Linked DNA regions of Saccharothrix violaceirubra. The protein of the gene in region 1 binds, or shares a complex with, the protein of each later gene. Links are inferred from orthologs where the notes say so. Each region holds a gene or a part of one and is shown on either strand. Other genes may lie near its edges. The genes, in order: dnaB and dnaG.

Region 1 (3,221 bases):
CTGGATGGCGGCCGAACAGAGACGGCGGCCTCCCGGCGCGGGCGAGGATTCGGCCGGCGAGCTTGCGGACCCGCCGCTCGTCGGTGGTCTGCAGCACCCGCTCCGCGGTGGGAACGATCGAGTCGTCGGGCAAGCGGGCCAGGCCGGTGAGGGCGGCGTGGACGTGCGGACCGTCGCAGGCGGCGGCCAACCGGCCGACCGCGCGGTGGTCGCCATGCCTGGCCAGCACACGGACGGCCTGTGCCCGGACGTCGGGGTGGACGTCGTCGGTGGCTTCGAGGGCGGCCGAAGCCACCAGCGGCCCGCCGATCCGGTTCAGGGCCGAGAGGGCGCACTCGCGAACGTGGGGCGAAGCGTGGCCCAGGAGTGGCACGATCGCCGGCGCGGCCTCCAATGCCTTGAGCTTGCCCAATGCTTCCACCACGGGTAGCGCCTGGGTGCCGTCGGACTCGCGCAGGACCTCGACGAGCGGTCCGGTCGCCTCGACGACCCGCAGCTCGCCGAGCACTTTCGCGGCGGCGAAGCGACCCGGGCGACGGTGGTGCAGGTGCCCGATCAGGGCCGGCACGACCCGCGGGTCGCCGGCCCGGATCAGCGCCTCGGCGATGTCGTGCTCTGTGCCGTAATGGACGTCCCCCAGTGTGTCGGCGAGGATGTCCAGCCGTCTCGGGTCGCTCGACTCGGCGATGCGCCGGGCGGCGTGGCGGACGACCCAGAGCCGACTCCGATCCGTCTTGTCCAGCAGCGTGACCAGCAGGTCGAACACCGTGTCCGACGACTGCGGGGTCAGACCCTCCAATGCGGCTTCGACGACGCTGACGTCGGGGTCGGACAGCGCTCGGACGAGAATCGGCTGAGCGGCGGGATCGCGGCCGGAGCCGAGCGTGCGGACCGCGATGGTGCGGACCCAGTGGTCCGGGTGTGCCGCCATGGTGGCCAACCAGACCGCACCTGCCTGGTCGACCACGACCGCGCGTGCGTGGCGGTAGAGCGCTTCGTACGCTTCGGTGCGCTTTGCCCGGGTCGGTTCGAGGGCGACCAACCGTGCGACCAAGGCGTCCCCGGTGGCGATATCCGAATGGTTGTGCACGACGTCCACTGTGCCTGGCCGAACCGACGGGGAAGCGGGGATCAGGACTGGGCCAGGTCGGCGAAGCGGCTGTAGTGGAGCTGGTGCGCCACGGTGATCGTGGCCGTCGGACCGGCACGGTGCTTGGCCAGGATCAGGTCGGCCTCGCCCGCGCGGGGGTCGTCGCGTTCCCACGCGTCCGGGCGGTTGATCAGGATGACCATGTCGGCGTCCTGTTCCAGCGAACCCGACTCACGCAGGTCCGACAGCATCGGGCGCTTGTCGGTGCGTTGTTCCGGACCTCGGTTCAGCTGGCTGATCGCGATCACCGGAACCTCCAGTTCCTTGGCGATCAGCTTCAGGTTCCGGGAGAACTCCGACACCTCCTGCTGGCGGGACTCGGTGCGCTTGCCCGACGACATCAGCTGGAGGTAGTCGACGACGACCAGGCGCAGGTCGTGCCGCTGCTTGAGCCGCCGGGCCTTGGCCCGGATCTCCATCATGGTCAGGTTCGGCGAGTCGTCCACGAACAGCGGTGCCTCGCTGATCTCGCTCATCCGCCGTGCCAGCCGGGTCCAGTCGTCGTCGCTCATCCGGCCGCTGCGCATGTCGCCGAGCCGGATCTTGGCCTCGGCCGAGAGCATGCGCATGACGATCTCGGTGCGGCTCATTTCCAGCGAGAAGATCGCGCTGGTCAGGCCGTGCTTCACCGAGCACGACCGGGCGAAGTCCAGGCCCAGGGTCGACTTGCCGACGCCGGGACGGGCGGCGACGATGATCATCTGGCCGGGGTGCAGGCCGTTGGTCAGCTCGTCGAGGTCCGCGAAGCCGGTCGGGATGCCCAGCGACGAGCCGCCGCGCGACGCGATGGCGTCGATCTCGTCCATGGTCGGCTGGAGCAGTTCCTCCAGCACGACGTAGTCCTCGGTGGTGCGCCGCTCGGTGACCTCGTAGATCGCGGCCTGTGCCCGGTCGACCACCTCGTCCACGTCGGCGCCCTCGGCACCGTTGTAGCCGAGCTGCACGATGCGCGTCCCGGCTTCGACGAGCCGCCGCAGCACCGCCTTCTCGGCCACGATCTCCGCGTAGTACGACGCGTTCGCGGCCGTCGGCACGGTCGCGATCAGCGTGTGCAGGTACGGCGCCCCGCCCACCCGCAGCAGCTCGCCGCGCCGCTCCAGCTCGGCGGAGACCGTGATCGGGTCGGCCGGCTCGCCCCGGCCATACAGGTCGAGCACGCAGTCGTACACGGCCTGGTGCGCGGGCCGGTAGAAGTCGTTCGGCGCGAGCACCTCGACGACGTCCGCGATCGCGTCCTTGCTCAGCAGCATGCCGCCCAGCACGGACTGCTCGGCGGCGAGGTCCTGCGGCGGCTGCCGTTCGAACCCGGGCTCGGCCATGCCCCGGTCGTCCACCAACGCCACCGCGAACTCACCTCCGGACTCGTCCAGCTTCGTTCTACCCCGGGGGTACGACATTTTCCGCACGCCACGCTCGGGGGACGGTCGGACGCTAGAGCCACCCGGATGGCGCAGGCAAACGCGCCTGTGGACAAACCCGTGGACAGCCTGGGGATGGTTGCCCACAGTCGGGCACAGAGCTGGGGATAGCTGTGGACAACCTGGGGACAACTTGCGCTCTGGCGGAAGTCATCGCAGGTCAGACCCTGTGGATGAATTTGTGGACAAATCCTTTGTCACAACTTCGGCGTGTCGCGTGTAACCGGTCCTACGGCGTGTCGCACACAAGGTGTCACAGCCCATTGTCCACAGTCGGTGACGCGAAAACGCCGCCCGACCAGAACACCTGGTCGAACGGCGTTTCCGAGGTGCGTGGACTCAGCCCGCGGCCGAGACCTCGACGGCCAGCGCCACGGTGACCTCCGGGTGCAGCCGCACCGACACCGAGTGCTTGCCGAGGGTCTTGATGTGGCCGGCCAGCTCGACGGCGCGCTTGTCCAGCGACGGGCCACCGGCCGCGCGGACGGCGGACACGACGTCGGACGAGGTGACCGAGCCGAACAGCTTCTTGGAGCCGGCGGCGGCCTTGGCCTTCAGCGTGACGGCACCGAGGCCCTCCAGCGACGCCTTGACCTCCTTGGCGTGGTCCAGGTCGCGGATGCGCCGGGTCTCCTGCGCACGCCGGATGACCT
Region 2 (3,297 bases), 1.5 Mb from region 1 along the record:
TGCAGCAGCGCCACGACCGCGTCCACGTCGCCGCTGCCCAGCGCCGCCACGAACCGCTCGATCAACTCCCGCTGCTCGGTCAGGGCGACCCGGGACGGCGGTGCCGCGTCCGCCGCCGCACGCCGGCCGCGGGACGCGTGCTGGCGGGCCGTGGCCACCGCGCAGCCCAGCACCGCCGCGATCTCGTCGAACGGCACGCCGAACGCGTCGTGCAGCACGAACGCCACCCGCTGCTCCGGGCCGAGCCGGTCGAGCACGACCAGCGCCGCCAGCCGCACGCCCTCGTCGAGCACCGCGGCCTCGGCCGGGTCCGCGCGCGGGTCCAGCGTCGTCACGACCGGCTCCGGCAGCCAACTGCCGACGTAGCTCTCCCGCCGCACGGCCGCCGACCGCAGCCGGTCCAGGCAGATCCGGCCCACCACCGTGGTCAGCCACGCCCGCGGTTCCACGAGCGGCTCGCCGGTCCGGTTCGCCAGCCGCAGCCACGCCTCCTGGACCGCGTCCTCGGCGTCGGCGACGCTGCCGGTCAGCCGGTAGGCGACCCCGACCAGGTGCGACCGGTGCTCGTCGAAAGCGGCGGCGAGGTCGGGATCGGCGGTCGTCACGGTGCCCAGTCTGCCGGCACTAGACTCGACGACCGTGGCAGGACGCATCCGGGAAAGCGACATCGCGGTCGTACGTGACCGCAGCCGGATCGACGAGGTCGTCGGGGACCACGTGTCCCTGCGCCGCGCCGGCGGCGGCGCGCTCAAGGGCCTGTGCCCGTTCCACGACGAGAAGTCGCCGAGCTTCAACGTCCGGCCGACGCACGGCACCTACCACTGCTTCGGGTGCGGCGAGGGCGGCGACGTCATCGCGTTCGTGATGAAGATCGAGCACCTCGGCTTCGTCGAGGCGGTCGAGCGGCTCGCCGACCGCGCGGGCATCCAGCTCACCTACGAGGGCGGCGGCGCGACCATCCAGCGCGACCGCGGCACCCGCAGCCGGCTGATCGAGGCGCACCGGTTCGCCGCCGAGTTCTACGCGGAACAACTGTCCACCCCGGACGCCATGGCCGCGCGGGAATTCCTGGCGCAGCGCGGTTTCGACCAGGCCGCCGCCCGCCAGTTCGGCTGCGGCTTCGCGCCCGCCGGGTGGGACAAGCTCACCAAACACCTGCTGCACCAGGGTTTCGAACTCACCGAGCTGATCAAGGCCCAGCTCACCAAGGAGGGTCGGCAGGGACCGATCGACCGGTTCCACCGGCGGCTGCTGTGGCCGATCCGCGACCTCGGCGGCGACGTCGTCGGCTTCGGCGCCCGCCGGATCTTCGACGACGACCAGATCCAGGCCAAGTACCTCAACACCTCGGAAAGCCCGATCTACAAGAAGTCCCACGTCCTGTTCGGGCTGGACCTGGCCAAGCGGGAGATCGCGAAACGGCGCCAGGCCGTCGTCGTCGAGGGCTACACCGACGTGATGGCCATGCACCTCGCGGGCGTGCCCACGGCCGTCGCGTCCTGCGGCACGGCGTTCGGCGCCGACCACATGAACGTGCTGCGCCGGCTGCTGATCGACGACGACCTCAACGGCGAGGTGATCTTCACCTTCGACGGCGACGCGGCCGGGCAGAAGGCCGCGCTCAAGGCGTTCGAGGGCGAACAGCAGTTCTCCGCGCAGACCTACATCGCGGTCGCGCCCGACGGCATGGACCCGTGCGAACTGCGCCAGGAAAAGGGCGACAACGCCGTGCGCGACCTGGTCGCCCGGCGCACCCCGCTGTTCGAGTTCGCGATCAAGGCCCAGCTGCGCGGCTACAACCTGGACTCGGTCGACGGCCGCGTCGAGGCGTTGAAGAAGATGGTCCCGTTCGTCGCCCAGATCAAGGACCGGGCCAAGCGCGACGGCTACGCCACCCAGCTCGCCTGGTGGGTCGGCTGGGAGGACGAGGCCACGGTCGTCCGCCGCGTGCGCGAGACCGCGACCGGCAAGGTCTCCCCGTCCCGGCCCCGGCGGGTGGACCCCGACCAGGGCACGCTGGTCGAGGTCGGCGCCCGGCCCAACCCCGCCGACCCGGCGCTGTGGCACCAGCGCGAGGCGCTCAAAGCCGCGTTGCAGGTGCCCGAGATGGCCGGGCCGCAGTACGACGTGCTGCCCGACGACGCGTTCACGCACCCCGCGTACCTCGCCCTGCACCAGGCGATCCGCACGGCCGGCGGCGCGTCGTCCGGGCTGAGCGGACCGGCGCTGGTCGACGCGGTGTCCCAGGCGTGCGCGGGCCAGACCGAGCGGTCCGTGCTGACGGAGCTGGCCGTGGAACCGTTGCGCACCAAGGCCGACGACGAGTACCGGTACGTGCAGTCGGTGCTCACCAGGTTGCAGCAGATCCTCGTCGGCGGGCAGATCGCCGAGATCAAGTCCCGGCTGCGCCGGGTGTCGCCGATCGACGAGGCCGACGAGTACCGCGCGCTGTTCGGCGACCTGATCGCGCTGGAGGCGTACCACAAGGAGTTGGGCGAGCAGGCTGCCGGAGGGCTGTAGACGTGGTGTTCCGGAGGATCTTCGGCTCGGGCGCCCCCAAGGGGTTCGCCGGTGTGCTCGAACGCGACGAGAACGTGCTCGCGTCCGCCGCGTGCGGCGACGAATGGCTCGTGGCCACGACCCTGGGTCTGTGGCTGCCCGGCCCGCGTCGCGTCGGCTGGCACCTGATCAGCAAGGCGACGTGGGGCTCGGGCGCGTTGACCGTGGTCGAGGCGGTGGAGGACGGCACGGCGGGCGCGGCCGTGCTGCTGCGCGACCTGCCGGCCGTGCGGTACCCGCTGGCGACGCCGGGCCGCGTGCCCGAGGTCGTGTACGCCCGCGTGACCGGCGCGATCCGCGACCGCGAGCGCAACGAGGAGTTGCGGGCGTGGTTCCTGCGGCGCAAGGTGCCGGGTCGGGACGGCGTCGTCCTGCACGTGCGACCCGATCCGGACGCGGACGTCGAGCGCGTGCGCCGAGTGGCCGCGAGCGTGGCGGAGAAGCTGGCCCGACCCTGACGGAGGCGCGTGATGTGGGACCCGACCCGCTACCTGGACTTCGCCGACGACCGCGCCCGCCCGTTCCACGATCTGGTGAACCGGATCGGGGCCGAGGATCCCCGTCGCGTGGTCGACGTGGGCTGCGGGCCGGGCCACCTGACCGAGGTACTGGCGCTGCGCTGGCCCAAAGCGGTGATCGAGGCGTTCGACTCGTCGCCGGAGATGGTCGAGTCGGCGCGGGGGAGGGGCCTGGCCGCCACGGTCGGCGACGTGCGGACGTGGCAGCCCGAGCCGGACA

Evidence for each region.
Region 2: the proteins of dnaB (region 1) and dnaG are in contact, whole or in part, in a crystal structure (PDB 2R6A), measured with the Geobacillus stearothermophilus proteins. The link is inferred for Saccharothrix violaceirubra from one-to-one orthologs. Residues at the interface, in WP_033016901.1 of Geobacillus stearothermophilus: Ser13, Glu15, Ala16, Gln18, Glu91, Leu92, Asp94, Ala95, Val96, Pro97, Thr98, Ala99, Ala100, Asn101, Tyr104, Tyr105, Ile108; in WP_049624496.1 of Geobacillus stearothermophilus: Lys456, Leu457, Leu458, Pro459, Ala460, Asn463, Ala464, Leu467, Leu535, Leu536, Ile537, Ala538, Gln544, Glu545, Asp548, Tyr549, His552.

The regions. Positions count from the first base shown.
Region 1 is NZ_JACHJS010000001.1:7,159,183-7,162,403, forward strand. What follows is about bases 313-3,221. They hold dnaB (replicative DNA helicase), read right to left. Parts: upstream 2,494-3,221; coding sequence 1,132-2,493; downstream 313-1,131. Other genes in these bases: F4559_RS33240 (HEAT repeat domain-containing protein), read right to left, coding at 313-1,090; rplI (50S ribosomal protein L9), read right to left, coding at 2,908-3,221. Outside these bases: more of F4559_RS33240, read right to left, coding at 1-312. UniProt on the Escherichia coli protein: The main replicative DNA helicase, it participates in initiation and elongation during chromosome replication. Travels ahead of the DNA replisome, separating dsDNA into templates for DNA synthesis.
Region 2 is NZ_JACHJS010000001.1:5,610,594-5,613,890, reverse strand. Bases 95-3,079 are described here. They hold dnaG (DNA primase), read left to right. Parts: upstream 95-639; coding sequence 640-2,520; downstream 2,521-3,079. Other genes in these bases: F4559_RS25680 (trans-aconitate 2-methyltransferase), read left to right, coding at 3,030-3,079; F4559_RS25685 (hypothetical protein), read left to right, coding at 2,523-3,017; sigJ (RNA polymerase sigma factor SigJ), read right to left, coding at 95-605. In the rest of the region: more of sigJ, read right to left, coding at 1-94; more of F4559_RS25680, read left to right, coding at 3,080-3,297. UniProt on the Escherichia coli protein: RNA polymerase that catalyzes the synthesis of short RNA molecules used as primers for DNA polymerase during DNA replication.